3 regions of the Cedecea sp. Ae19-4 genome follow, and region 3 is predicted to be linked to each of the others. Evidence: predicted binding sites of a transcription regulator. Region 3 holds the regulator's gene; each other region holds the start of a gene.
What was found. Region 3 encodes PurR, which represses purine synthesis genes. Its sites were predicted from a motif close to CANGCAAACGTTTGCNTG; they were not measured.
Positions count from the first base shown of each region.

Region 1: the regulator PurR is predicted to act here: its motif matches at 8,013-8,030, upstream of purL (phosphoribosylformylglycinamidine synthase).
Region 2: the regulator PurR is predicted to act here: its motif matches at 5,782-5,799, upstream of cvpA (colicin V production protein).

Region 1 covers NZ_JBCHWG010000003.1:59,093-68,987, forward strand. The annotation lists gene glrR (two-component system response regulator GlrR) at 1-1,270, opposite strand, end outside; gene qseG (two-component system QseEF-associated lipoprotein QseG) at 1,267-2,016, opposite strand; gene AAIE02_RS18235 (sensor histidine kinase) at 2,021-3,457, opposite strand; gene purL (phosphoribosylformylglycinamidine synthase) at 4,059-7,946, opposite strand; gene mltF (membrane-bound lytic murein transglycosylase MltF) at 8,195-9,745, shown strand; gene tadA (tRNA adenosine(34) deaminase TadA) at 9,636-9,895, opposite strand, start outside.
Region 2 covers NZ_JBCHWG010000001.1:2,444,484-2,454,378, forward strand. The annotation lists gene argT (lysine/arginine/ornithine ABC transporter substrate-binding protein ArgT) at 1-517, opposite strand, end outside; gene AAIE02_RS11550 (UbiX family flavin prenyltransferase) at 805-1,377, opposite strand; gene AAIE02_RS11555 (ArsR/SmtB family transcription factor) at 1,399-2,070, opposite strand; gene AAIE02_RS11560 (MFS transporter) at 2,136-3,548, opposite strand; gene purF (amidophosphoribosyltransferase) at 3,684-5,201, opposite strand; gene cvpA (colicin V production protein) at 5,239-5,724, opposite strand; gene dedD (cell division protein DedD) at 6,024-6,740, opposite strand; gene folC (bifunctional tetrahydrofolate synthase/dihydrofolate synthase) at 6,730-7,998, opposite strand; gene accD (acetyl-CoA carboxylase, carboxyltransferase subunit beta) at 8,063-8,983, opposite strand; gene AAIE02_RS11590 (DedA family protein) at 9,122-9,781, opposite strand; gene truA (tRNA pseudouridine(38-40) synthase TruA) at 9,807-9,895, opposite strand, start outside.
Region 3 covers NZ_JBCHWG010000001.1:1,122,564-1,132,458, reverse strand. The annotation lists gene eptA (phosphoethanolamine transferase EptA) at 1-949, shown strand, start outside; gene AAIE02_RS05445 (TetR/AcrR family transcriptional regulator) at 1,021-1,620, shown strand; gene AAIE02_RS05440 (alkene reductase) at 1,674-2,771, shown strand; gene gloA (lactoylglutathione lyase) at 2,860-3,267, shown strand; gene rnt (ribonuclease T) at 3,543-4,202, shown strand; gene AAIE02_RS05425 (Grx4 family monothiol glutaredoxin) at 4,244-4,588, opposite strand; gene AAIE02_RS05420 (C40 family peptidase) at 4,951-5,796, shown strand; gene sodB (superoxide dismutase [Fe]) at 5,967-6,548, shown strand; gene cydH (cytochrome bd-I oxidase subunit CydH) at 6,631-6,720, opposite strand; gene purR (HTH-type transcriptional repressor PurR) at 7,013-8,038, shown strand; gene punR (DNA-binding transcriptional activator PunR) at 7,941-8,972, opposite strand; gene punC (purine nucleoside transporter PunC) at 9,087-9,895, shown strand, end outside.

The sequences.
Region 1 (9,895 bases), on a different contig from region 3:
GCCCCGCCATGCGTGCGGCATGGGTGACATTTCCTTTGGTAATTTGCAGCAGCTTACGCAGATAGTTTAGTTCGAACTGGTTACGGGCTTCGACAAATGTCGGCAAGGCGGTGTTTTCGCCTTCCAGCGCCTGCTCCACCAGCGCTTCGCCAATCACCGGGGCTGAGGTCAGCGCCACGCACTGCTCAATCACGTTCACTAGCTGACGTACGTTACCCGGCCAGCTTGCGGTCATCAACCGCTTCATGGCGTCGGTGGAGAAACTCCGAACGAAAGGTTTATGCCTGTCGGCGGACTGGCGTAACAAATGATTCGCCAGCAGCGGAATATCTTCGGCACGTTCATGCAACGCAGGAATTTTCAGGTTCACAACGTTGAGGCGGTAGAAGAGGTCTTCACGAAACTCCCCGCGCTCCATGGCTTTCGGCAAGTCCCGGTGCGTGGCGGAGATAATCCGCACGTCGATGTCCAGATCGCGGTTGCTGCCCAACGGGCGAACTTTTCGCTCCTGCAAAACGCGCAGCAGCTTAACCTGCAGCGGGATAGGCATATCGCCGATCTCATCCAGAAATAGCGTTCCACCTTCTGCCGCCTGGAACAGGCCTTCGCGGCTGCTCACCGCCCCGGTAAAGGCTCCGCGAGCGTGGCCGAACAGCTCTGACTCAAGCAACTGTTCAGGCAGCGCGCCACAGTTAATCGCAATAAACGCTTTTTTGCTGCGCGGGCTGGCGTTGTGTATCGCCTGGGCCAGAATCTCTTTCCCGGTGCCGCTTTGGCCGTTAATCAACACGCTGACGTCCGACTGCGCCACCATGCGCGCCTGCTCGAGTAAACGCTGCATAATCGGGCTGCGGGTCACAATGGTGTCGCGCCACATGTCATCGCCAGCGATGACGGTATGCTCAAGCGCGTTGTCGATGGCCTGATAAAGTGCGTCTCTGTCCACCGGTTTGGTGAGGAAGCTGAATACACCCTGCTGGGTCGCCGCCACCGCGTCAGGAATTGAACCGTGCGCAGTCAGGATGATCACCGGCATCCCCGGCTGGCCTTTTTGGATCTCCGCGAACAGCGCCATGCCGTCCATTTCGTCCATCCTGAGATCGCTTATCACCAGGTCGATTTTTTCCCGTGCCAGGACTTTCAGCCCCTCAGCCCCGCTTTCAGCCGTGGTGACCGTATAGCCCTCGCTCGACAGGCGCATTCCCAGCAGCTTTAACAGGCCAGGATCATCATCCACTAATAGTAAGCGCGCAGGTTTCCTTTGCGTCATGGTTTTGCCTCCGGCTGCGATTTGTTTGAAGCGCCGCTATCGTCGTCGTCATTGTCATCCGTGCTGTGCGTGCCGGGCACCAGATTGCTTCCCGGCTTGCGGCTGGAAAGCTGACGCTCAATGTCGGTCAGATTTTCCAGCTTGCGCGTAGTGAGATCGAGCTGGCTGCGAAGGCGCTGCTGCTGCTCTCGCAGCGTATCCAGCTCGCCGTCGGTTGACTGCTGCAGCTTGCTGTAGCGCGTGCGCTCATCCGAGAGTTTAAGCTGAGACTGTTGCCCGTCGCGCCAAATCTCAAACAGAGAACGTACCTGCACAGGCACTTCGCTGGTCATGGTCTCGAGCTGGGTCATGAAGCGGCGGCGCTCGGTCGGGGTAATTTTAGCCGTAGACAGCAAAATGCCGCGCTTAAACGTGTCCTGCCAGGTTTCCGCTGGCCACTGGCGGGCTTCCGCGCGGGCTTCTGCCGGTGACAGGCGCTGGGCGCAATCCATACCGCGAAGCCAGTAAAGCGGGTTACTGCTGACGTCATGCCCCGTGAGATCCCATATTTCGGTGCAGTCCGTGGACAGGTAATCAGGGATTTGTTGTTCTGGAATATGCGGTTTGTGGGCCTCATCCAGGCTGCTGGACACCCTTGCGGGGGCGCAGCCTGTCAACAGCGTCGCGCCAACCAGCGCCCCAGATACCCAGCAAATCAGGCGAGTCAAAGACCCGCGGCGCGGTTCACGCAATAAAAGTACTTTCATCGTTTTAATCATTCTCAGGGAAAACCGGTAATTCGATACGGAAGCACACTTCCGCGCTGTTAGCGTTGATCAGGCTAAGTTTTCCGTGCATACGTCGAATGCAATCCCTGGCGATACTTAACCCCAGCCCACTTCCCTTTACGGAGCCCTTCCGCTGGTGGCTACCCTGGAAGAAAGGCTCAAAAATCATCTCTTGTTCCGTGGCCGGAATCGGCTCGCCGGTATTCGCGACCTCAATGTACAGTATCGCGCCCACCTGCAAACTCCGGAGATAAATGGTACCGGATTCACTGCCATAGTGCACCGCATTGGAGTAGAGATTATCCAGTACGCTCATCAGCAGCGTCGCCTCAGCGAGGCAGGCTTTTGGGCTCAATTGAATGTCGGTATGCATCATTTTAGCCCTCGCCGGCAGACTGTGGGCAGAGATAACCATCTCGACAATCGGGGCCAGTTCGACCCTTTCCAGCGTTACCGTTCCGTCCGCCAGCTTGCGGTTATAGTCCAGCAGTTGTTCAATCAGCTTTTGCAGGTGGCGGCTGCTGTTGTCCAGAATAGCGACGACCTCTTTTTGGTCGGCATTGAGCGGCCCGGCAACCTGGTCAGCAAGCAGTTCGGTCCCCTCTCTCATACTGGCGAGCGGCGTTTTTAATTCATGGGAAAGATGGCGGAGGAACTCGTGGCGCTGGGATTCAAGCCAGGACAGGCGTTCGCTTAACCAGACAATGCGCTGCCCAACGGAACGCAGCTCACGCGGCCCTTTAAAGACCTCGCTGTTGCCGAGCGAACGCCCTTCCCCCAGCCGGTTAATCATCCGTTCGATGCCTTTAACCGGGCCGATAATCATGCGGGTGAAGATGATGACCAGCCCCAGGCTGAGCAGAAACAGTACCAAGGCCTGCCAGCCGAAGAACTGGCCTCGCTCAGCAATTTCCTGCTGCAGCTGCTGTCCACGAGAGAACACCACCGCCCGCGTGGCCTGCACCATTTCTGCATTGGTTGAGGCGAATTGTTCCAGTTGGTTTGCCGCAGGCGCTTCCGGCCCGCTGTTTTTACATTTGAGTTCAGCCAGATCGCTCAAAGACTGGCTGAGCGATTGATAGAGTTTCGGATCGGGTAATACGGAGGCGTGGGCTTCAAGCATTTGAGCATAGCGCTGACGCTGCCCCTGATACAGCTGGGCAAGGCGTGAGTCATCGAGCACGCAATATTGACGGTAGCTCCGCTCCATTTCCAGCGCGACATTAGTCATCGCTTCACTGCGGCGGGCATCGGTCAACGTGGTGCGGTTGGTCAACGCGGCCTGAGCGCTCAGGGCGTTAAGGCTTTGCCACGCCTGCCACGCAAGCACCAGCAGCGGTACGAGCACCAATAAAAAGGCCATCATGACAAGCTGGCGCAAAGATCGAGGGAAAAAATGCCACTGGTTCAATAGCTTCATCTCACATTACCTGTATGACACGATGCTAGCCGCGATTGCGCGTGGTGGAAAGGTGCGATTCCCGGAAACAACAAAGGCAGGGTCAAAAACCCTGCCTTTGTTTAGGAATTAGGCGGCGCCTTACTCAACGTTTCGCCCGGAGCATGATAAGCCGAAAGGCATTTATCAAAAATCGGACGGCAGGCACCTTTTTGTGCGTCATTCGGCGGTTTATGTAGTCTGTCTGAAAAGACGCTGACATAAGAGATTGAATGAGCCACTGAGCGTTATTAAGCAGATATCATGCCAACTTTACAAGTTTAAATTTAACTCATTGTTTTAAATATGGTTATGAAGGAATGCAGGAGGATATATCGTGCGTATTTTTTGTTCTCTATGTCGCCATTTCACAACACTCTTTAACCCGCTCAATCACATCATTAAAAATCAATGAGTTAAATGTCTCTTTTTGACGACACTATAAAAGCGAAGGTGTCGGGGTTTAGTGACAAAAAAAGCCCCTCACCCTGGCCCTCTCCCCAAAGGGGAGAGGGAACTGGATCGGAGCCTGTTTGCTGTTTTCTCCCTCTCCCTTTTAGGGAGAGGGTCGGGGTGAGGGTAATCAGCCCAGTTGCTTACGCGCGTTGCGGAAAATACGCATCCACGGGCTGTCTTCACCCCACTCTGCCGGGTGCCAGGAATTACTTACGGTGCGGAACACGCGCTCAGGGTGCGGCATCATGATGGTCACGCGCCCGCTTTCGTTGCTCACCGCAGTGATGCCGTTCGGCGAACCGTTCGGGTTAGCCGGGTAGGTCTCGGTCACGTTCGCGAAGTTATCCACGAAGCGCAGCGCCACCAGCCCTTTGCTTTCAAGCGCGGCGAGATGAGCGGCATCACGCACTTCCACACGACCTTCGCCGTGAGAAACCGCGATAGGCATATGGGAACCGGCCATGCCCTGCAACAGCAGCGACGGGCTGGAGGTCACCTCAACCAGGCTGAAGCGCGCTTCAAATCGATCGGACTGGTTACGCACGAAGCGCGGCCACAAATCACTGCCTGGGATCAGCTCACGCAGGTTAGACATCATCTGGCAGCCATTACAAACGCCAAGCGCCAACGTTTCCGGGCGATGGAAGAAGGTTTCAAACTCATCGCGCACGCGAGCGTTGAACAGGATGGACTTCGCCCAACCTTCACCCGCGCCCAGCACGTCACCATAAGAGAAGCCGCCGCACGCCACCAGCGTATGGAAGCTTTCCAGCCCGGTACGGCCCGCCAGCAGGTCGCTCATATGCACGTCGATGGCGTCAAAGCCCGCACGGTGGAAGGCGGCCGCCATCTCAACGTGGGAGTTAACGCCCTGCTCACGCAGGATGGCCACTTTAGGACGAGCGCCCGTCGCGATAAACGGCGCAGCAATATCTTCTTTGATATCGAAGCTCAGCTTCACGTTCAGGCCAGGATCGTTATCGTTCGCCTTGGCGTTGTGCTCTTCATCCGCGCAGTCTGGATTGTCACGCAGACGCTGCATCTGCCAGGTGGTTTCTGCCCACCACATACGCAGCGTGGTGCGGCTTTCGCTGAACACAGCGTGCCCGTCAGCGCTAATAGTGAAGCGGTCGCCTTCGACAGCTTTACCGAGGTAATGCACGCAGTCAGCCAGGCCATGCTTAGCCAGCAGCGCCTCAACGGCTGCGCGCTCCTCAGCGCGAACCTGGATCACGCCGCCCAGCTCTTCGTTAAACAATGCAGCAAGGCGATCGTTACCGAGACCGGCGATATCAACCTCAACGCCGCAGTGGCCGGTAAAGGCCATTTCCGCCAGCGTCACCAGCAGCCCACCGTCGGAACGGTCGTGCCAGGCCAGCAGTTTGCGATCCGCCACCAGTGTCTGCATTGCGTCCCAGAAACCTTTCAGTTGCTCAACGCTACGAACGTCCGCAGGCTTATCGCCCAGTTGACGGTAAACCTGGGACAGCGCGGTCGCGCCCAGCGCGTTATGGCCTTTGCCTAAATCGATCAGCAGCAGGGCGTTGTCTTCGGTGCTCAGCTGTGGCGTCACGGTGCCGCGCACGTCTTCCACGCGGGCAAACGCGGTGATCACCAGCGACAACGGAGAGGTCATCTCGCGCTGCTCGTTACCTTCCTGCCAGCGGGTTTTCATCGACATGGAGTCTTTACCCACCGGGATGGTGATCCCGAGAGCCGGGCAAAGTTCTTCGCCAACGGCCTTCACCGCTTCATACAGGCCGGCATCTTCGCCAGGGTGACCGGCTGCGGCCATCCAGTTTGCGGAGAGTTTAATGCGCTTCAGGGAGCCAATTTTGGTCGCGGCGATGTTCGTTAAGGCTTCGCCCACGGCCAGACGACCGGATGCCGCGAAGTCCAGCAGGGCCACCGGCGCACGTTCACCGATAGACATCGCTTCGCCGTAGTAGCTGTCCAGGCTGGCGGTAGTCACCGCGCAGTTGGCGACTGGGATCTGCCACGGGCCAACCATCTGATCGCGGGACACCATGCCGGTTACCGTGCGGTCACCGATGGTCACGAGGAAGGTTTTTTCAGCCACGGTCGGCAAGTGCAGAACGCGCTTCACCGCATCGGCAATAGAAATTTCGCTGCTGTTGAAGGCATCGCCTTTGGCTTTCAGCGTCTCAACGTTACGCTCCATCTTCGGCGTTTTGCCCAGCAGCACGTCCAGCGGCATGTCGATAGGCTGGTTATCAAAGTGGCTGTCGTTGAGCGTCAGGTGCTGTTCGGTGGTGGCTTCACCAATCACCGCATACGGCGCGCGCTCGCGGCGGCAAAGTTCATCAAACAGCGGCAACTGCTCTGGCGCAACGGCCAGCACATAGCGCTCCTGAGATTCGTTACACCAGACTTCGAGCGGACTCATGCCCGGTTCGTCGTTAAGAATATCGCGCAGCTCGAAGCGGCCACCGCGTCCGCCATCGCTGACCAGCTCAGGCATGGCGTTAGACAGGCCACCCGCGCCAACATCGTGGATAAACAGGATTGGGTTGTCGTCGCCCATCTGCCAGCAGCGGTCGATCACTTCCTGGCAGCGGCGCTCCATTTCAGGGTTGTCGCGCTGCACGGAAGCAAAATCTAAATCCGCATCGGACTGGCCGGAAGCCATTGACGAAGCCGCCCCGCCGCCCAGGCCGATGTTCATTGCCGGGCCGCCCAGCACAATCAGCTTCGCGCCAGGGGTGATTTCGCCCTTCTGGACGTGGTCGGCGCGGATGTTGCCGATCCCGCCCGCAAGCATGATAGGTTTGTGGTAACCGCGCAGCTCCACGCCGTTGTGGCTGTTCACCTGCTCTTCATAGGTACGGAAGTAGCCGGTCAGCGCCGGACGGCCAAATTCGTTGTTAAACGCCGCCCCACCCAGAGGGCCTTCGGTCATGATATCCAGCGCGGTAACGATGCGGTCTGGCTTGCCGAAATCCTGCTCCCACGGCTGTTCAAAGCCCGGAATACGCAGGTTAGACACGGAGAAGCCCACCAGGCCTGCTTTTGGCTTCGCGCCACGCCCGGTAGCGCCTTCGTCGCGGATTTCACCGCCTGAGCCGGTTGCCGCGCCCGGCCACGGAGAGATAGCGGTAGGGTGGTTGTGGGTTTCAACCTTCATCAGGATATGCGCGTCTTCCTGGTGGAAGTCATAGCGCCCTGCTTCACGGTCGGCGAAGAAGCGGCCGACGGCGGAACCTTCCATCACCGCCGCGTTGTCTTTATAGGCAGACAGCACGTAATCCGGCGTTTTCTCGAAGGTGTTTTTGATCATTTTGAACAGCGACTTCGGCTGCTTCTGCCCGTCAATAATCCAGTCGGCGTTAAAGATCTTATGGCGGCAGTGCTCGGAGTTCGCCTGAGCAAACATATACAGTTCAATGTCGTTCGGGTTGCGGCCAAGCTTGTTGAACGCATCCTGCAGGTAGTCGATTTCGTCTTCCGCCAGCGCGAGGCCAAGGCGAATGTTCGCTTCCACCAGCGCATCGCGCCCTTTCCCGAGCAGATCAACGCTCTGCACAGGGGCCGGCTGCTGCTGGGTAAACAGCTGCTGTGCATCGTTCAGAGAGGTAAACACGCTCTCCATCATGCGGTCGTGCAGCAGAGCGGCAACGTCCTGCAACTGCTCAGCGGTCAGCGTGCTGCCGGTAACATACCAGGCCACACCGCGCTCAAGGCGTTTAATCTGCGGCAGGTCACAGTTGTGGGCGATATCGGTAGCTTTTGAAGACCAGGGGGAGATGGTGCCAGGGCGCGGAGTCACCAGCAGCAGGGTGCCTTCCGGCGCATGCTCTGCGAGGGTTGGACCATATTTCAACAGCCGCTGCAGGCGGGCAAGCTCGTCAGCGTTCAGCGGCGCCTCAAGGTCGGCAAAATGAACATACTCGGCATAAATATCGCTTACCGGGAGGTGAGCATCGTTGAAACGGGCCAGGAGTTTGTTAATACGAAATGCCGAAAGAGCAGGCGAACCACGCAGAATTTCCATCATTAAAGATCTCTCGTCTTCAGGGCGAAGGGGGGAAAACGGGCGTCATTATAGAGAATCCTCCGCCGCGACGAAACCGTTTGCGTAGAAATAACAGCAGAAGTTTTTATTGCACGAAAAGTAAACGATATATTCTTAAAAGTTGCTTACTGGCGTTTTCTTACGCAAAATGCGCCTCACTCACTCACGGGGTTCAGACAAATCATGGTTATTGTTGGCTAAGGCTCATCCTGCTGCAGAATGTTATCTATTTGAAAAGAATAAAGATTAATTATCTGCTTATCGGTATCGTCACCTTGTTGCTGGCAGTGGCTTTATGGCCCTCCATTCCAGGTTTCAATCAGGCCGAAAACCGTATCGCCGCGATCAAAGCGCGGGGGGTTTTGCGCGTCAGTACCATTTCATCGCCGCTGACCTGGACGATGATTAACGGCAAGGCAACGGGCCTCGATTACGAACTCGCAAAACAGTTTGCAGACTACCTGGGCGTGAAGCTGTTAGTGGTCGTGCGGCCAAACATTAACGCGCTGTTTGATGACCTGGATAACGACAACGCCGACCTGCTCGCCGCCGGCCTGGTGTATAACTCTCGCCGCAGCAGCGACTACCAGGCAGGGCCGACCTATTATTCCGTGTCACAGCAGATGGTCTACCGCGTGGGTAGCCCGCGCCCCAAATCTCTCGGCGGCGTCAAGCCATCGCAGCTGGTGCTTTCTTCGGGCCAGGCAGTGGTAAGCGATCTGCAAAAGCTAAAAGATGCTCAGTACCCCGACCTGAGCTGGAACATCGACGCCAAACAAACCAGCAACCAGCTCTTGCAGCAGGTGGTTGATGGCAATATCGCGTTTACCATCTCGGACTCCATCGCCATCAGCCTTTTCCAACGCGTACACCCTCAGTTGGCCGTAGCCCTGGACGTCACGGATGAACAACCGGTCACCTGGTTCTCTAAACGCGATGGCGATGACAGCATGAGCGCCGCGCTGCTCGATTTCTATAATAAGATCAGCAGCGACGGTACGCTGGCAAGGGTTGAGGAGAAATACCTGGGCCATATTGGCGATTTTGATTACGTCGATACCCGAACCTTCCTGAACGCGGTGGATGCCGTTTTGCCGGAACTCCAGCCGTTGTTTGAAAAGTACTCCGACGATATTGACTGGCCGCTGCTGGCTGCCATTTCCTATCAGGAATCCCACTGGGATACCCACGCGACGTCGCCTACGGGCGTGCGCGGTTTAATGATGCTGACAAAAAATACCGCCCAAAGCCTCGGCATCACCGACAGGCTGGATGCCGAACAAAGCATCAGCGGCGGCAGCCGGTATCTGAAAGATATGATGAGCAAAGTGCCGGCCACGGTACCGGAATACGAGCGTATCTGGTTCGCACTGGCGGCCTATAACATGGGCTATGCGCACATGCTGGATGCCCGTCAGCTAACGGCCAAACAGAAAGGCAACCCGGACAGCTGGGCCGATGTGAAAACACGCCTGCCGTTGCTGAGCCTGAAGCCTTATTACAGCAAAACAACCTATGGATATGCTCGTGGACACGAGGCTTACGCGTATGTAGAAAACATCCGCAAGTATCAGCTAAGTCTGGAAGGGTATTTGCAGGAGAAACAGAAGAAGGCGATCCAGGCTGATAAATTTGCCGAGGCTTACCCTGCGGTTGCCCCGGTGGAGCTGACTAGTCCGTCTTACGGGTCTTTTCCTTTAGGGCCTTTTTCTCCAGGCGACGAGCACGAAAAAAATCGCTCAGCATGGCTGAGCACTCTGTCGCGAGCACCCCTTCACTGACCTGCACCTGATGGTTCATGCCGGGGTGGCCGAGCACGTCCATCAGCGAGCCTATCGCCCCGGTTTTAGCGTCACGCGCCCCAAACACTAAATGGCCAATGCGGCTATGCACCATCGCCCCCGCGCACATGACGCAAGGTTCGAGCGTGA
Region 2 (9,895 bases), 1.3 Mb from region 3:
CGAGGTCAGAGTAAATCAAATCCTGGTTGGCGTAGGCCACCACATCAACGCCTTTCGGGCGCCATTCAGCGTTGCCGTAGGTCTCCTGAATGGAGCCCTGCAGCACCCCAACGTGCTTGCCTTTCAGCGATTCGAGCGTCGGCTGAATCGGGGAACCTTTGGCCGCGATCAGGCGGGAATCCGCCGCGTACAGTTTGTTGGAGAAAAGGATCTCCTGCTGGCGTTTTTCAGTGATCGACAGAGACGAGATAATGGCGTCAATTTTCTTCGCTTTCAGCGACGGGATCAGGGAATCAAAGTCGCTGCCAACCCAGGTACATTTGGTCTGAATGCGCTTGCAAAGTTCGTTACCCAGATCGATATCAAACCCAACAAAATCGCCTTTCGCGTCTTTCGAAGAGAATGGCGCGTAGGTCGCGTCGGTACCAATGCGGACGTTTTGCGGAATCGCTGCAAACACGCTGGCTGCGCTGGACAGGCCGAGCAGTAAAGACAGTGCAAGAACCGACTTCTTCATACGATACCCTCAAGTTTGGCTTTCTTATTTGTGATGTCTTGTTGTGTGGTAATGCCTTTGCATACGGAGAGTTGCAGTTCTCATGCCACTTTTCCCTGCGTGGAAAAAAGCCGCTGATTTATGTTAATAAAACGTTGCAACTTCGCGCTAGTTTGAAAGATAGCAGGTCTGGGAAGCGGGACTAGAGGGGAAGGCGGTTTTCGAGGATTAAATCTTCTAAAAGCGATCGGCGTTGCAGAATTGCCCCATAATGAGGCAATCATTTTGTGATGCACCGCAGCAGTGCATTACTTGTGTTCACCCCAGCGAACGAACAGATCTTCGGGCAGCTCAAGGTCAAACTGATCCAGCACCCGGTTGACCGTCTGGTCGACAATATCCTGCAGCGTTTGCGGGCGATGATAAAAAGCCGGCACCGGCGGCATGATCACCGCGCCCAGCTCGGACGCCTGGGTCATCAGGCGCAGGTGCCCGAGGTGCAACGGCGTTTCGCGAATGCAAAGCACCAGCGGGCGACGCTCTTTCAGCACCACGTCCGCCGCACGGGTCAGCAGCCCGTCCGTATAGCTGTGCACGATGCCGGACAGCGTTTTAATCGAGCACGGCAGCACCGCCATCCCCATGGTCTTAAACGAACCAGAGGAGATGCTGGCGGCGATATCCCGTGAGTCGTGCACAACATCCGCCAGGGCCTGCACATCACGCAGCGAGTAATCGGTTTCCAGCGCCAGCGTCTGGCGCGCCGCATTGCTCATCACCAGGTGGCTTTCCACCTCCGGCAGCTGCTGGAGGAGCTGCAGTAAACGCACCCCGTAAATGGCGCCGCTTGCGCCGGAAATACCGACAATCAGTCGTTTCATTCATCACCTTTTCTCACCCTTTCAGGATGACCATTTCGACTCAACTCGCAACCCGGCCGCCTGCCAGCCAGGAAAACCATCATCCACGCGCTGCACCATAAAGTCTTTCTGGCGCAGAAACGCCACTGCTTGTCTGGAAAGTACGCAGAAACGCCCACCGCAGTAGGCCAGAATATCCCTGTCGCGAGGTAAATCAGACAGGTGCTGCTCCAGCTTCTCCAGCGGAATATTCAGCGCACCGGGAATATGGCCGGCGGAATAATCTTCCGCGGAGCGAACATCCAGCAACAACGCGCCCTGCTCCAGCCTGGCCAGCAGCGCTTCAATGGAAACCCCCTCCAGCCGCTGCGGGTTGTAGAGACTCTCCGTCGCAACGCGCTGCATTTCGCTGTGCTGCCAGGTATTAAAATTGTGCAGAGCAGAAAGCACGTTTGCCACCGGCCCTTCGCCTTCGCGGTAAAAAACCTGCTTCCCGACGCGCCGCGACTGTACGAACCCGGCCCGCCTGAGCTGCTGTAAATGCTGGGAGGTATTGGTCACGGAAAGGCCGGTTGTCTCTGCCAGTTGCTCAACTGAACTTTCGTGCTGAAAAACGGCCTCCAGCAAGGCAAGACGATGGGGATGCGCCATCGCGCGAGCAAGACCTGCCAGTATTTCTAGTTGGCCCTGCGGGCTCCCCATCACTTTTTTCATCCACGCTGCCCGTTATCCGCCAAACGCCGCCGATGTTAGCATTGCCGCCCCTAAAGTGACAGATATCACCTGGCCTGCCGACTCAGGCGTATTGCTAAAAGCGTCGCACAGGCCGGCGCCAAAGCGAAGACCCCAAACAACGCCATACTGGCCGCGCTGACCCCTTCAACCCCTCCAGGTGAAGTGATGCCGGCCCCGTTAGTAATAACCCCGGCCAGGGCGGCGGCGAGCGCCGTCGCGTAAAGCTGCACGGTAGTAATGGAGGCGGACGCCAGCGTTTCTTCCCCGGGCGGTGCCGCCTGAAATACCTTCGTTAAAAGATGAGGCCAGGCAAGACCAATCCCGAACCCAACGCCCGCCAGCGCCGTACCGCAGGCAACCACGCCCGCCGGGCCGTTAAAAGGTGTCGGCATAATAATGGACAGCGTGACCAACGACACAAGCACCACCAGCGGCCCGACGCAGATTATCCGCTGCGACATTTTTGCACTGACTGAAGCGCTACAAAGCGCCGCCAGCGTCCAGCCCCCGGCCATCATTGCCGTCAAATAACCGGCAGACAACGGGCTGAATAGATGGATGAGCTGCAGAAAGTATGGCACGTATATTTCCGTCGTCAGGCCAATGACCAGCAGCGCCATCATCGCATAAAGCAGGCCAATACCGCGCGTCGGGGAATAAGCGCCGCGAGGCAGCAATTTTGCCGCCTCCGGCCTGCTGTCCAGGCGAGCGATGAGCCACCCTAGCCCCAGACCAACAGCTATTCCGGAGATATTCAGGGGCAAAGAGCCGCCCAGCCCGGCGAGGGAAATGGCTAGCACAGACAGGACCAACAGCGAGATGGTGAGTACGGGCAATCGTGCCTCACCGGCTTCAGGCTTCGACATGCTTCTAAATTGCACCATCACAATCAGGGCAAGCACGGCGGCTATCGGCAGCAACGCCCAAAACGCAAGGCGCCATTCGCCGATCTCCGCGAAAACACCGCCGATCGCCGGGCCGCATAGGGTTGCGATGCCCCACATGCCGGAAACCAGCGCCATAGCCCGGGACCATAGCGGAGCCTCAAAGGCGACGCGGATCAGCGCGTAGCTCAGCGCAAACAACACACCACCTCCGAGTCCCTGCACCACTCTCCCCAGGAGCATGACCGGCATGGAGGGTGCCAGCGCGCAGATTACCGCCCCGCAGGAAAACAGCAGCAGGGCCGACAGGTAGGCCATCGCCGCGCCCTGGCGCGCAATCAGTTTCGCAGAGATGGCGGAGCCTACAATCGACGCGGCGACAAAGAGCGTGGTGTTCCACGCATACCAGGCCAGGCCGCCAATCTCCTGAATGACGGTCGGCAAAATCGTGGTGACGATATAAATATTAATGGCATGCAGCGCCACGCCGCCGGCGAGGGCCAGGGATCGCAGCCCGTTATGGCCGCTAAGCAGCGTGGCCCAGGAGGCATTTTGACTCGTAATGTCTGACATTCACTCTTCCATCTATCATTCCATAAAGTAATGGAATGATAGAATGAAAAACCAACCACAATTTGTCTCTCTGTGCATCGGGCATAAAAAAGCCCACGGGGTAAACCGTGGGCCTGTAAACGAGGGCGGCTTAGCTTAGCCTTCGTTGTGCATCTCTAAGTTTTCCACTTCGTTCTGACGCGCCAGCGCTTTGGAGTCGTCGTTACGCAAGGATTCGAGATACTGCAGGTATTTGTGGTCAACGTCTTTCGTCACGTAGATGCCGTTAAAGACGGAGCATTCGAACTGGGTGATGTCCGGGTTTTCCACGCGTACCGCTTCGATCAGATCGTCCAGATCCTGGAAAATCAGGCCGTCGGCGCCGATGATCTGGCGAATTTCATCCACTTCGCGGCCGTGAGCAATCAGCTCGTTGGCGCTCGGCATATCAATGCCGTACACGTTAGGGAAGCGAATTTCCGGCGCAGCGGATGCCAGATAAACCTTTTTGGCACCGGCTTCACGTGCCATCTCGATAATCTGCTCAGAGGTGGTGCCACGCACGATGGAGTCATCCACCAGCAGCACGTTCTTGTCGCGGAATTCAGCGCGGTTGGCATTCAGCTTACGGCGCACGGATTTACGGCGCAGCTGCTGGCCCGGCATGATAAACGTGCGGCCCACGTAGCGGTTTTTCACAAACCCCTGGCGGTACGGCTTCTCAAGAATGCGGGCGATTTCCAGCGCGATGTCGCAGGAGGTTTCTGGAATCGGAATGACCACGTCGATATCCAGGTCTTCCCATTCACGGGCAATTTTTTCGCCAAGCTTTTTCCCCATCTCAACGCGCGCGCTGTAGACGGAAATCTTGTCGATGAAGGAGTCCGGGCGAGCAAAGTACACATACTCGAACAGGCAAGGATTGCTGACCGGATTGTCGGCGCACTGGCGGGTGAACAGCTGGCCTTTCTCGGTAATGTAAACTGCTTCGCCCGGCGCGATATCACGCAGGAATTCAAAGCCCAGAGTGTCCAGCGCCACGCTCTCGGAGGCCACCATGTATTCGGTGCGGCCATCGCCCAGATCGCGTTTGCCGATCACCAGCGGGCGGATGCCGTTCGGGTCGCGGAAGGCAACCATGCCGTGGCCGATAATCATCGCCACGCAGGCGTAAGCGCCGCGAATCTGGCGGTTAGTGGCGGCGATAGCAGCAAAAATGTTGTCTGCTTCCAGCGGATAATGGCGGAAGTTATCCAGCTCGCTGGCAAAGATATTGAGCAGGATTTCAGAATCAGAAGTGGTGTTAATGTGGCGGCGCTTTTCTTCGAACAGCTTTTTGCGCAGCTCGTGAGCATTGGTCAGATTACCGTTATGCGCCAGCGTAATCCCGTAAGGCGAGTTGACGTAGAAAGGCTGAGCTTCAGAAGCGCTGGAACTGCCGGCTGTGGGGTAACGCACGTGGCCAATACCCATATTCCCCTGCAGACGCTGCATGTGACGGGCTTCAAACACATCGCTCACCAGGCCATTCGCTTTACGCAGACGGAAGCAATTTAACGCGTCGATGGTGACGATGCCTGCGGCATCCTGGCCACGGTGCTGAAGCACCGTTAACGCATCATAAATCGACTGGTTTACCGGCATGAAACCGGCGATACCGACAATACCGCACATGTTGTCTTTTCCTCATTAAGCCACATCCCCACTACGATTAGCGGGGCAAGAAACTTGACGAGCTTTGCAGATAGTCAAAGAACCATCTGATGATGAAACTGAATTGCGGGATAAGCTGCGACTTTTGCCAGTCATCGCTTTTCGAAAAACCGGTAAAGGTATCCAGGAAGAACAGAATGGCGGAGACGATCAGTACGCCACGCAAGGCGCCAAAACAGATCCCCAACACCCTGTCTGTACCCGACAGGCCGGTTTTTTGCACCAGCGCGCTAATCACATAATTGACTATCGCACCAACAATCAGCGTCGCGATAAACAGCACCGCGATAGCTATCCCATTACGTACCAGTTCGTCTTCAAAGCCAGTGAACCAGACTGACAGATAAGTGTAGTAATGACTGGCGACAAAGAAAGCACATCCCCAGGTCACAAGCGATAACGCTTCCTTCACAAACCCACGTATTACGCTTACCAGACAAGAAAAACCGATAACCGCAATGATGGCGTAATCTATCCAGATCATGAAAAAATCTCGTGATAAATTGCCCTGACGTCCAGTTCGGGGCGAATTCTAACAGAAAAAGAAAACGTTTGCGTAGGGATTTCCTTCCCCCGCGTAAATAAATAATGGCGTTGAAAAAAGCATCAACGCCATTAAAAAAGTGCCTGTTTTGCCTTCACTCCGTTGGGGGGAAGCGACGATGTACCGTCGTTTTTCCCCTCACCCTAACCCTCTCCCCAAAGGGGCGAGGGAACAGCATGGTGCGATATTTTTCCCCCTCTCCCTTCCAGGGAGAGGGCCGGGGTGAGGCTCACTGGCGACTACCTTGGCGAATAATTCATCACCACGCCGTTCAGACCAGAAAGCGAATTCAGTTCGCCCAGCGAAGACTTCAGCTTATCTTTCGAGGCATCCGGCCCGACCAGAATACGGGTAATTTTCCCCTGCACAGGCGTGGTCGGCGAGGTGTAAACCTTGAACCCGGCCCCACGCAGTTTACCAACAATTTCATTCACTTTGTCCGCATTTTTCAATGCGCCAAGCTGCACCACATAGGCTTGCCCGGTCGGGGCTTTGTCGGCAGTTTTTTCCGCCTTCGACGCCTGTTCGGAGGCCATCGCAAGCTGCTGACCAGTGTTATCATCAGCGGCAGGTTTAGGCTGCGGTTTTTCCACCGGCTTAGGCTTTGGTTTTTCCTGCACGGGCTGCGGCTTAGGCTGTTCGCGCGCGACAGGCACTTCGTCAACGCCCGCAGAGCCTTCGTTCGGGATAGCCCCGCTGTTCAGCCCCGGCGGTACGGAAGCGCCCGCCCTTACCTCTTCCGCCGCGCCTTCCGGCGGCTGCGCTGGCAAAGCCTGAGTAGCCGCCGGCAGCATATCGGGCTCGTCGCTGTCTCCAGGTTTTGGCACCAAAGGAATGGCCGCGAACTCATCCTGATAATGTTTTTTCTGCCCGTCCAGCAGACCCGGCAGCACAATCACGCCCAGTGCGACCAGAATAATGGTTCCGACTAATCGGTTTTGAAACTTACTCGCCACCTGCTCTCCCCGCGTCCAGTACTTCCATTACATGGGCTACCGTGTGGAACGAACCACACACCAGCACGGTATCTTCTGCCGTTGCTTCCGCCATGGCGGCATGCCATGCGTCCGCCACGGTTGCAAATGCTTTGCCGTGACCAAGATGGGCCATAAGCTGCTCTGCGCTTGCGCCTCGTGGCCCTTCCAGCGGAGCACAATACCAGCTATCGACCTGAGGCGACAAACAGGCAAGCGTTCCGGCTATGTCTTTATCGTGTAGCATGCCAATCACCGCCAGCACACGACCCTGTTTTGGTAGCGCCGCCAGGCGACCCGCAAGATAAGCCGCCGCGTGAGGGTTATGGGCAACATCAAGAATCACGCGCGGTGCCTGAGACACAATCTGGAAACGCCCCGGCAGCGTGGCATGTTCGATGCCGTAGCGTATCGCGTTTTCACTCACGTTCAGTTTGCTGGCACGTAAAGCGGCCAGCGCCGTGGCGGCATTGGGCTGTGGAACCAGCGGCAGCGGCAGATCTTTAAGCTCGCCGTTAGCGTCCCGGAACGTCCAGCCTGTGCCGTTAACTTCATAATCCCAGTCAACGCCGCGGCGCAGTAATTGCGCGCCCTTCTCCTGCGCCACATCGGCAATCGTCTGCGGCATATCTGGCTCGCCCACAACCGCAGGGTTATCTCTGCGGAAGACGCCGGCTTTTTCACGGCCAATGCTCTCACGGTCCGGGCCAAGCCAGTCGGTGTGATCGAGCGCAATGCTGGTGACCACAGCCACATCGGAATCCACAATATTGGTGGCATCCAGACGCCCGCCAAGGCCAACCTCAAGAATCACCACGTCTACCGCCTGCTGCTTAAACAATAGCAAGGCCGAGAGCGTTCCGTATTCAAAATAGGTTAAGGAAATATCTCCGCGAGCGGCCTCAATTTCGGCAAACGAGGCGGTATGCAGGGCTTCAGGCAACTCTTCACCCTGAATGCGCACGCGCTCGGTGTAACGCACCAGATGCGGAGAGCTATAAACCCCTACTCGATAGCCGTCGGCCATCAGCGCGGTTTCAAGCGTACGGCAGGTGGTGCCTTTCCCGTTCGTGCCGGCCACGGTAAAAACCGTTGGCGCAGGTTTCAGCACATCGAGCTTGCGCGCAACGTTGCTGATGCGCTTAAGGCCCATATCGATAGTGGTGGAATGAAGGTTTTCAAGATAGCAAAGCCACGTGGCCAGGGGCGACGTGGCTTGAGGAATAAGGTCTTTGTCCATGATGCCCACTTAACATGCACATAAAGAAAAGGGCAGAACCTGCTGGCCTGCCCTTAGTTGCGAATCAGGCCTCTTGACCCTGTTCCGGTGCTGGCGGAACCACGATAGGCTCACGCGGGGCTTCCGGGTTTGGCGCTGGCAGATTCATGAACTTCGCCAGGATGCTCGCCAGTTTCAGGCGCATTTCCGGACGACGAACGATCATGTCGATAGCGCCTTTTTCGATCAGGAACTCACTGCGCTGGAAGCCCGGCGGCAGTTTTTCACGAACGGTCTGCTCGATAACGCGTGGACCGGCAAAGCCAATCAGCGCTTTCGGCTCGGCAATGTTCAGGTCACCCAGCATCGCGAAGCTTGCGGAAACGCCGCCCATGGTTGGGTCAGTCAGCACGGAGATGTACGGCAGACCGCGTTCCTGCATTTTTGCCAGCGCAGCGCTGGTTTTCGCCATCTGCATCAGCGACATCAGCGCTTCCTGCATACGCGCCCCGCCGGAAGCGGAAAAGCACACCATTGGGCAGTTGTCTTCCAGCGCCTGCTCAACGGCACGAACAAAACGCGCGCCAACTACGGAGCCCATTGAGCCGCCCATAAAGGCGAACTCGAAGGCCGCAGCCACAACAGGCATACCGTGCAGGGTGCCTTTCATGACAACCAGCGCGTCTTTCTCGCCGGTCTCTTTCTGCGCGCTAACCAGACGATCTTTGTACTTCTTGGAGTCACGGAACTTCAGCAAATCTTTTGGCTCAAGCTCGCTCCCCAATTCCACCATTGTGCCTTCATCTAACAGGCTATGCAGGCGATCGCGGGCCGACATACGCATGTGGTGATCGCACTTAGGGCAGACACCAAGATTGCGTTCCAGCTCGGCGCGGTACAGGACCTGGCCGCAGCTGTCGCACTTGGTCCACACCCCTTCAGGGATGCTCGCCTTGCGGGTGGGAGTAATATTGCTCTTATTGAGAATTCGTTCAATCCAGCTCATTGATGACCTTTCTGCTTGAACCTGGTCGATACCAGCTTTTCTGCGGCAGTTTTCCCTGCCCCAGACCATAAATGGTGCTCATTAAAACACAACGGCCCTCTACTTTGGATAAAAAAGTGGTCGAACCGCTGCCACGTATTATTTTGACTGCCGCGACGCCGCGCGTTTGTGGCGGATAACTTCCACCACGCCAGGCAAAATCGACACCACGATAATTGCCACAATCAGCAGCTTCAGGTTTTCCTGTACCACCGGCAGGTTACCGAACAGATAGCCCGCGTAGGTGAACAGCAAGACCCACAGCAGTGCGCCGACCACGTTATAGAACGCAAAATGGCGATAGGACATGTGCCCCATCCCGGCGACAAACGGTGCGAAGGTTCGCACAATCGGCACGAAGCGCGCGAGGATAATCGTTTTTCCGCCGTGACGCTCGTAAAAAGCGTGAGTTTTATCGAGATAACTGCGGCGGAAGATTTTTGAATTCGGATTACTGAACAACTTCTCACCAAACAGCCGCCCGATAGTGTAGTTCACCGCATCGCCGATGATGGCGGCAATCACCATCAAAATGACCATGTAATGCACGTTCAGGTCGTTGGTTTCCAGCGACGCCAGCGCGCCCGCCACAAACAGCAGTGAATCACCCGGTAAAAACGGCGTAACTACCAGCCCGGTTTCGCAGAACAAAATCAGGAACAGAATAGCGTAAACCCAGACACCGTATTGTGCCACTAGCTCGGCCAGATGCACGTCGATATGCAAAATGAAGTCGATGATAAAACGGATGAAATCCATCAAAGTATCCTTTCTTAAGCAGCAATCAATCGGCTAAAAAAAGCGGCCCCATCGGCAGACGCGGCAGCGCAAAGTGGTCGGGGTAATCCACCGACACCAGGTACAGCCCTTCCG
Region 3 (9,895 bases):
ACAGCAGCCGAAGAAAACGCTGGTGGTGTTGGTCGTCGGTGAAGCCTCAAGAGCCGAGAACTATTCGCTGGGCGGCTATGAGCGTGAGACCAATCCTCAGCTCAAAAAACAGGGCGTGATTTACTTCCAGAATGCCTCGTCCTGCGGGACGGAAACCGCGGTTTCTGTGCCCTGTATGTTCTCAGTGATGCCGCGTAAAACCTACGATGCGGATCTCGCCCGGCACCAGGAAGGCCTGCTGGACGTATTAGCCCACGGCGGCGTGAACGTGCTGTGGCGGGATAACGACGGCGGCTGCAAAGGCGCCTGCGACCGTGTTCCGCATACGGATATGACCCAGTGGAAGCTGGACGTTTACTGCAAAGACGGCGCCTGCTTTGACGATGTGCTGCTCCACCGCCTGGACAATGTTCTCGACGGCCTGCAGCGGGATACCGTCCTGGTGCTGCATCTGATGGGCAGCCACGGGCCGGCTTATTACCAGCGCTATCCGACCAGCTTTCGCCGCGTCACCCCCACCTGCGACAGTAATCAAATTCAGGACTGCGACCGCCAGGCGCTGATTAACACCTACGACAATACTATCCTGCACACCGACGACGTGCTGAGCCGCACTATCGACAAGCTGAAACAGCATCAGGATAAACTGAATACGGCGCTGGTTTACCTGGCCGATCACGGGGAATCTCTCGGGGAAAGCGGGATTTACCTGCACGGTACGCCGTATATGCTCGCGCCTTCGCAGCAGACACATATCCCGCTGCTGTTCTGGCTGTCACAGGATTACCAGCGAAGCTTTGCGCTGGACAGCGAGTGCCTGGCCAATAAGGCCGCCAGCGACGCCGTGTCCCAGGACAATTTGTTCTCAACCCTACTCGGTATGATGAATATTCATACCTCGGTTTATCAAAAAGATACGGATATTCTTGCCGACTGCCGCAGGCGCTAATGGGATGGTGGTCACAAAAAAGTGGCCGCCGCCTATTGCATTAGACTGACTGGTCTACTACATTTGAGTGCATGAATCGACATCCTGAACACGACACTCGCGAACATCTCCTCGCCATTGGCGAGCGGCTGTGCCTTGCCCGGGGCTTTACCGGCATGGGGTTAAGCGAATTGTTGCGCACCGCAGAAGTGCCCAAAGGCTCTTTCTACCACTACTTCCGCTCAAAAGAAGCGTTTGGCGTGGCAATGCTGGAGCGCTATTACCAGGCTTCTAATCTGCGCGTGGCGGAACACTTTTCGCACGGCGAAGGCAATTATCGCCAGCGCCTGCTGAAGTGGTACCAGGATATGCTGAGCTACTTCTGCCAGAGCGGAAACCTGAGTAACTGTCTGATAGTGAAACTTTCAGCAGAAGTCTGCGATCTTTCGGAAGATATGCGCGGCGCGCTGAATAACGGCGGCTCACAGCTAATCACTCTGCTTGCTGATGCCCTGGAGAAAGGCCGCAGCGAAAAAAGCCTGCGCTTTGAAGGCGAAGCGCTCGAGCAGGCCATGGTGCTGTACTCGCTGTGGGTAGGCGCCAGCCTGCAGGCAAAAATTTCCCGCAGCGCGCTGCCGCTGGAAAGCGCGCTGGCACACGTAAGAATCCTATTGGCAGAACCTGTCGCCTGACAGGTTTTTTATTTACTGAATTACTAGACGACCGGTCTACTTGAGGAAACACCATGTCAGCAGATAAACTGTTTACGCCGCTCAAAGTTGGCGCTATTACCGTACCAAACCGTATCTTTATGGCTCCGCTGACGCGCCTGCGCAGTATTGAGCCAGGGGATATCCCAACCCCGCTGATGGGCGAATATTACCGCCAGCGCGCCAGCGCCGGGCTTATCATCAGCGAAGCAACCCAGATGTCCGCCCAGGCTAAAGGCTACGCCGGCGCTCCGGGCCTGCACAGCGAAGAGCAAATCGCCGCGTGGAAAAAAATCACCGCTGGCGTGCACGCTGAAAAAGGCCACATGGCGGTGCAGCTGTGGCACACCGGCCGTATTTCCCACTTTACCCTCCAGCCAGGCCAGCAGGCTCCGGTCGCGCCTTCCGCGCTGAGTGCCGGGACCCGTACCTCCCTGCGTGACGAAAACGGCAACGCCGTTCGCGAAGATACTTCCATGCCTCGCGCGCTGGAACTGAACGAAATTCCGGGCATCGTGGATGACTTCCGCCAGGCAATTGGCAATGCACGTGACGCCGGTTTTGACCTGGTTGAGCTGCACTCTGCCCACGGCTATCTGCTGCACCAGTTCCTGTCTCCTTCTTCTAACCACCGTACCGACGAATATGGCGGCAGCCGCGAGAACCGCGCTCGCCTGGTGCTGGAAGTGGTTGATGCCGGGATCAAAGAATGGGGTGCCGACCGCATCGGGATCCGCGTATCACCGATTGGCTCCTTCCAGAACGTGGACAACGGCCCGGACGAAGAGGCTGACGCGCTGTACCTGATTGAAGAGCTGGGCAAACGCGGCATTGCTTATCTGCATATGTCCGAGCCGGACTGGGCCGGTGGCGAACCGTACACCGAGGCATTCCGTGCCAAAGTCCGTGAGCGTTTTAGCGGTGTGATCGTTGGCGCTGGCGCCTATACCCCGGAGAAAGCGGAAGATCTGATCGGCAAAGGCCTGATCGACGCCGTCGCGTTTGGCCGTTCGTTCATTGCCAACCCGGACCTGGTCGCTCGTCTGCACAAAAATGCCGAGCTGAACCCACAGCGCCCAGAGTCCTTCTATGGCGGCGGCGCGGAAGGCTACACCGACTACCCAACGCTGTAACTCCGCAGTACCTTTCATTGATAGCGGCGCGCAAACGCCGCTATACTCAACGACTCCAGAAATAACTGTCTCATTCGACGAGGATTTTATGCGTCTACTTCATACCATGCTGCGCGTTGGCGACCTGCAACGCTCCATCGAGTTTTACACCAAAGTGCTGGGCATGAAACTGCTGCGTACCAGCGAAAACACCGAGTACAAATACTCTCTCGCGTTTGTCGGCTATGGCGATGAAAGCGACACGGCGGTTATCGAACTGACCTATAACTGGGGCGTGGACAGCTATGAGCTGGGCACCGCTTACGGCCACATCGCGCTGAGCGTGGATAACGCCGCAGACGCCTGTGAACGCATTCGCAATAACGGCGGCAACGTGACCCGTGAAGCCGGCCCGGTAAAAGGCGGCACCACCGTTATCGCTTTTGTTGAAGATCCGGACGGTTACAAAATCGAGCTGATCGAAGAGAAGCACGCGGGCAAAGGCCTGGGTAACTGATTTTCAGGCGATTAGCGTCAAACAAGGGGCGTGTTGTGCGCCCTGATTGTTGCTAACTAAAGAGGGAAAAAGCGTGGTTTTTCCCTCTTTGTGGTTAACAGATGAAAATCAATGAATTGATTTTTCTGGTTTATTTCATAATGACTTCGGGCCGCCTCTCCTATTATTGGGGAGTTATCCACACCCTGAAGGCGCACGTTGTGCGGCCTTTACTGCAACACTCCCCGAAATTTGCCATAATGCGCGCTGCATTTTCCCCGTATTAAGAGAAGCTGATGTCAGACAACACGCAATTGCATGGCCTGTGCGACCGTTTTCGTGGTTTTTATCCGGTAGTGATCGACGTTGAAACCGCAGGTTTTAACGCTAAAACCGATGCGTTACTGGAAATCGCCGCCGTTACCCTGAAGATGGATGAAGACGGCTGGTTATCCCCCGACGAAACGCTGCACTTCCATGTCGATCCGTTTGAGGGCGCGAACCTGCAGCCTGAAGCCCTGGCGTTCAACGGTATTGACCCGCATAACCCCCTGCGTGGTGCCGTCAGCGAATACGATGCCCTGCACGCGATTTTCAAAACCGTGCGAAAAGGCATTAAAGACAGCGGCTGCAGCCGGGCGATTATGGTGGCGCACAACGCCACGTTCGACCACAGCTTTATGATGGCGGCGGCAGAGCGAGCCTCTTTGAAACGCAACCCGTTCCACCCGTTTGTGACGTTTGATACCGCGGCCCTGAGCGGCCTCGTACTGGGGCAAACCGTGCTGGCCAAAGCCTGCATCGCCGCAGGCCAGAAGTTTGACAGCTCGCAGGCCCACTCCGCCCTGTACGACACCGAGCAAACCGCCCTGCTGTTCTGCGAAATAGTCAACCGTTGGAAGCGCCTCGGCGGCTGGCCGCTGCCGCTGGCCGACGAACCGGAATCTGAAGCATAAAAAAAGCGACCTGAGGGTCGCTTTTTTACTGGCTGGCGAAATTATTCTGCGCCTGGCTCTTCAGATTTGTGCTTCTCTGCAGTCTCTTTGATCAGCGCCTGCAGTTCGCCGCGCTGGTACATCTCGATGATGATGTCGCAGCCGCCGACCAGCTCACCGTCCACCCACAGCTGCGGAAACGTTGGCCAGTTAGCGTATTTTGGCAGCTCAGCACGAATGTCCGGGTTCTGCAGAATATCCACATAGGCGAAACGCTCACCGCAGGCGGACAGCGCCTGAACGGCCTGAGCGGAGAAGCCGCAGCTCGGCAGCTTCGGGGAACCTTTCATATAGAGAAGAATCGGGTTCTCAGCGATCTGGCGTTGAATTTTTTCAATAGTGCTCATTGTCTTGCTTCCTCAAACCTTGATACGGCAATAGCCTGCCATTGTAGCCAGTTGCGCCCCGGGCAGAAAACACCATTTTTATCAGGGTTTCTCTTTCCCCCGCCTGGCGCGCAAACATACCTTAAGAATAACACTTTTACGGCGCGCGAAAATGAGCAATTTGCTTCATTCAAGATCAATTAAACAGCGGATAACACCCTGGAATGGCTAATTTTTTAGCTATAGCTTACACTTTTGACCGTTAAATAGTATTTGCCTATTAACATTATCGGCTTTTATGCATTAGAATCGTCGGGTTTCGCAAAAATCATACGCAGGCATGATGGTTAGCATCGTGTCTTCATTTATCAGGGGATTGACGAGTGGCGCGGATAAATAAAATCTCTATCACGCTATGTGCTCTGCTATTTGCTTTGCCCTATACACCTTTGGCGCAGGCGTCCGAGCACGCCCGCCATCCTGTTGCACAAAAAGGCCATCCGGCCAAGACAACAACCAGTAAAAGCAACAAGGGCAAAGAAAAAGCAAAACCGAAGGTCAGCACAGCCTCCACAAAGAAGTCCGGTAAAAAAACAACCTCACCGGCGAAAGCCAAAGTGGCAAAACACACCACCTCAGGCAAAAGCAGCACCCTCGCTAAAACTAGCAGCAAAAAAACCTCGCAGAAATTAGCCCTACAGCCAGCCTCAGCCACCGTTGCCTACACTGAAAGATGCACTCATCGTAAAGGGCATAAAAAGCAGTGCGTTAAGGTGAAGTCGGAAAAAAATCTGACCATCGCGCAGGCGCATAAAGTGCGCGTGCAGAAAGCGCAAAAAACGGCCATGAACAAGCTGATGGGGCAAATTGGAAAACCGTATCGCTGGGGAGGTACTTCCCCACGCACAGGTTTCGACTGCAGCGGGCTGATTTATTACGCTTATAAAGATCTGGTGAATATCCGTATTCCACGCACCGCCAATGAAATGTATCACCTGCGCGATGCCTCCTCCGTTGACCGCGGCGAACTGGAAAGCGGTGACCTGGTGTTCTTCCGTACCCAGGGCCGTGGCACCGCCGATCACGTTGGCGTCTACGTTGGCAACGGGAAGTTTATTCAGTCCCCGCGCAGCGGCCGCGATATTCAGATCACCTCCCTGAGCGAAGATTACTGGCAGCGCCATTACGTGGGCGCCCGCCGGGTCATGACGCCAAAAACTATTCGTTAATCTTATCGCGCCCTTTCGGGCTAATCAGACTGATTAAAATATTAACAGCCCGGCACGGGCTGTTTTATTTTGTTGTTTCATTGCGCTTTTTTGCACTCTCGTAATTTGCTAACCTTATAACCACACAAAATGTAGTTATATTGTGAAGCAAAATAACAAGGAGTGAAGCCATGTCGTTCGAACTACCCGCCCTGCCCTATGCCAAAGATGCGCTGGCACCGCATATCTCAGCCGAAACACTCGAATACCATTACGGCAAACATCACCAGACCTACGTCACTAACCTGAATAATCTGATCAAAGGCAGCCCGTTTGAAGGTAAAACGCTGGAAGAGATCGTGACAGGATCTGACGGCGGGATCTTCAATAACGCGGCCCAGGTCTGGAACCATACGTTCTACTGGCACTGCCTGGCGCCGAATGCCGGCGGGGAGCCGACCGGTGACGTGCTGGCAGCCATCAACCACGCTTTTGGCAGCGTGGAAGCCTTTAAAAAGCAGTTCACCGAAGCGGCCATCAAAAACTTCGGCTCCGGCTGGACATGGCTGGTGAAAAATAGCGACGGCAGCCTGGCTATCGTCTCGACCTCTAACGCAGGTACCCCATTAACAACCGGAGCAAAACCGCTGCTGACCGTGGACGTATGGGAACATGCTTACTACATCGATTACCGCAACGCGCGCCCGGTTTATCTCGACCACTTCTGGGCGCTGGTCAACTGGGAATTTATTGCGCAAAACCTGGCGGGCTGATTTTTAGCGGTTAACCACGAAGGAGGGAAGCAACGCTTTTCTTCTATATACGAGAAGGGCCGCGAAAGCGGCCCTTTGTAAATCAGTGCAGGACGGCGGTTAGCGCCCCGGCAACAATCAGACTCAGTACGATAACCGTAGTCACCACGGAAAACTTCAGATCGGTACTCATCGTAAGCTCCTTTTATTTCCCTACAAAGTGTATGTGGGGTGATTTTCCCACAATTAGCGATAAAAATCCTGCTGGATTTGCACAGATATCGGTTTTCCCTCTTCCACTTTGCCCCGGGATAAGCCAAAATCCTTCGCTAATTTACCGCGTATCGCCCGGCAACGCCCTCCTCCCGCTGTATGTCGCATCCCCGACAGGCCTGCAACCAACGTGTTGCCCCAGGAGTTAGCGAAGGCAAACGTTTAACACATGAGTTATCAGGAGTTTACGATATGGTCTGGAGTGACATCTAATGGCAACGATTAAGGACGTAGCGAAGCGCGCAAACGTTTCCACTACCACTGTGTCACATGTCATTAACAAGACCCGTTTTGTGGCGGAAGAGACACGCAACGCCGTCTGGGCAGCCATCAAAGAGCTGCACTATTCGCCTAGCGCCGTGGCTCGCAGCCTGAAGGTCAACCACACCAAATCCATCGGCCTGCTTGCCACCTCAAGCGAAGCCCCTTATTTTGCGGAAATTATTGAATCCGTTGAGAACAGCTGTTTCGCCAAGGGCTACACCCTGATTCTGGGTAACGCGCACAACAACTTTGAAAAGCAGCGCGCTTACCTGTCCATGATGGCGCAAAAACGCGTGGATGGGCTGCTGGTCATGTGTTCCGAATACCCTGAGACGCTGCTTTCAACCCTGGAAGAGTACCGCCATATTCCGATGGTGGTGATGGACTGGGGCGAAGCTCGTGCGGACTTTACCGATTCCGTGGTCGATAACGCCTTCCACGGCGGCTACCTTGCGGGCCGCTACCTGATTGAACGTGGCCATCGCGATATCGGTGCTATTCCGGGTCAGCTGGAGCGAAATACCGGCGGCGGCCGCCATGCAGGGTTCCTGAAGGCGCTTGAAGAAGCCAATATCAAAGTGCCGGATAACTGGGTGGTTCAGGGTGATTTCGAACCAGAGTCTGGTTATCGCGCCATGCAGCAACTGCTTAACCAGCCGCATCGCCCTACCGCCGTTTTCTGCGGCGGCGATATTATGGCGATGGGTGCAATTTGCGCCGCAGACGAAATGGGGCTGCGCGTGCCGCAGGACATTTCTATCATCGGCTACGACAACGTGCGCAACGCCCGCTATTTCTCTCCAGCGCTGACCACAATCCACCAGCCGAAAGAGCGTTTGGGCGAAACAGCGTTTAACATGCTGCTCGACCGCATCATTAATAAGCGCGAAGAGTCGCAGACGATTGAAGTCCATCCTCGTCTGATTGAACGCCGCTCGGTTGCCGACGGCCCGTTCCGCGATTACCGCCGCTAAGCCTCTTCGGGGCCGGGAATGTGTTACCCGGCTCCTGCAGCCACTCCTGATTCATCGTCTCACTGTCACCCAAATAGTCCAGCAGCCAGCTCAAAGCGGGCGAAGCATCATCCTGCCGCCAGGTTAAGCAGCAGGCCGCGTCCGGGAATGGATTCTCCAGCATCAGCTCTTTCCAGTCGCCCCTGACGAGCCACGGCTGGGCAATGTGCGTCGGCACCATACCAATGCATAATCCCGCCGTCAGGCAATCCGCCCCCGACGCCCAGTCCGGCACCACCACGCGGCGTTGGTTGTCCAGCAGCCAGGTAATGCGCTTGGGTAACGAACGGGATGTGTCTTCCAGCACAAGGGATGGCCAGGGACGAATGTCATCATCCAGAATGATACCTTCCCGTTGCGCAAGCGGATGGTCAGCGGAAACCACGCAGCGCCAGCTTAGCGCCCCCATGTCCCGAAAAGCGTAACGCCCCCCGACCGGGATAGCCTGCGTGGCGCCAATCGCCGCCTCAACTCGCCCGTCGGCAAGCGCATCCCACACGCCGTTGAACACTTCCTGGGAAACCCTTAACTCGATATCCGGGAAATGACGATAAAAATCCAGCACCAGCTGGCGAGTACGCTCAGGTTTAACGATATTGTCTACCGCAATGGACAGGTGCCCACGCCAGCCGTTGGCTATCTGCTGGCACTGCTGGCGCGTTGCCATCATTTTTTTGATAACAGACCGACCTTCTTTGAGAAAAAACGCCCCGGCGGCGGTCAGTTCAACGTCCCGATGACGCCGTTCAAACAGCGGCACGGCCAGCCACTCTTCAAGCTGACGCACCGTGTAGCTGATGGCAGAAGGCACGCGATGCAGCTCCAGGGCTGCACCGCTAAAGCTGCCGTTTCGCGCCACGGCATCAACCACTTCCAGCGAATATTCAGACCACATATTTCTGCCTGCAAAAAATTTGAATGCAATTTGCAAATATTAGCGTTTCACAAGCGGTTTTGCACTCCGTAGACTCCTGCCCCGTTAACCTGCTATCAAAATCAAGAGTGAAATATGCAACCATCAAAGGGATTTCTTATCTGGCTTGCGGGGCTGAGCGTGCTGGGTTTCCTGGCCACCGACATGTACCTGCCCGCCTTTGCCGCCATTCAACAAGATCTGGGTACCACCGCCTCCGCCGTGAGTGCCAGCCTGAGCCTGTTCCTCGCCGGCTTTGCTTTTGCCCAGCTAATCTGGGGCCCGCTTTCCGACCGCTTCGGGCGTAAACCTGTGCTGTTGATTGGCCTGGCCATGTTTGCCGCCGGCTGTATCGGAATGCTTTGGGTGCAGGATGCCACCACGCTGCTGGTGCTGCGCTTTGTTCAGGCCGTGGGCGTTTGCTCAGCCGCCGTTAGCTGGCAGGCCCTGGTGACTGATTATTATCCCGCCAACCGCGCTGGCCGCATTTTTGCCACCATCATGCCGCTGGTCGGGCTTTCTCCGGCGCTGGCCCCGCTGCTCGGCAGTTGGCTGCTGAACCATTTTGAATGGCAGGCTATTTTTGCCGTGCTGTTCGCCGTCGCTTTGCTGCTGATGATCCCCACGCTGCGCCTCAAGCCCCGGACTCAGCACCACGGGCAAACCGAAGACAATAAAGTCAGCTTCTTCTCTTTATTACGTTCCCGCGTTTACGGTGGCAACGTGCTGATTTACGCCGCCTGTTCCGCCAGCTTTTTCGCCTGGCTTACCGGCTCGCCATTTATTCTGAATGAGATGGGCTACAGCCCCGCGGCGATTGGCCTGAGCTACATGCCGCAGACTGTCGCTTTCCTGGTTGGTGGCTATGGCTGCCGCAGCGCGCTGCAAAAGTGGAGTGGCAAACA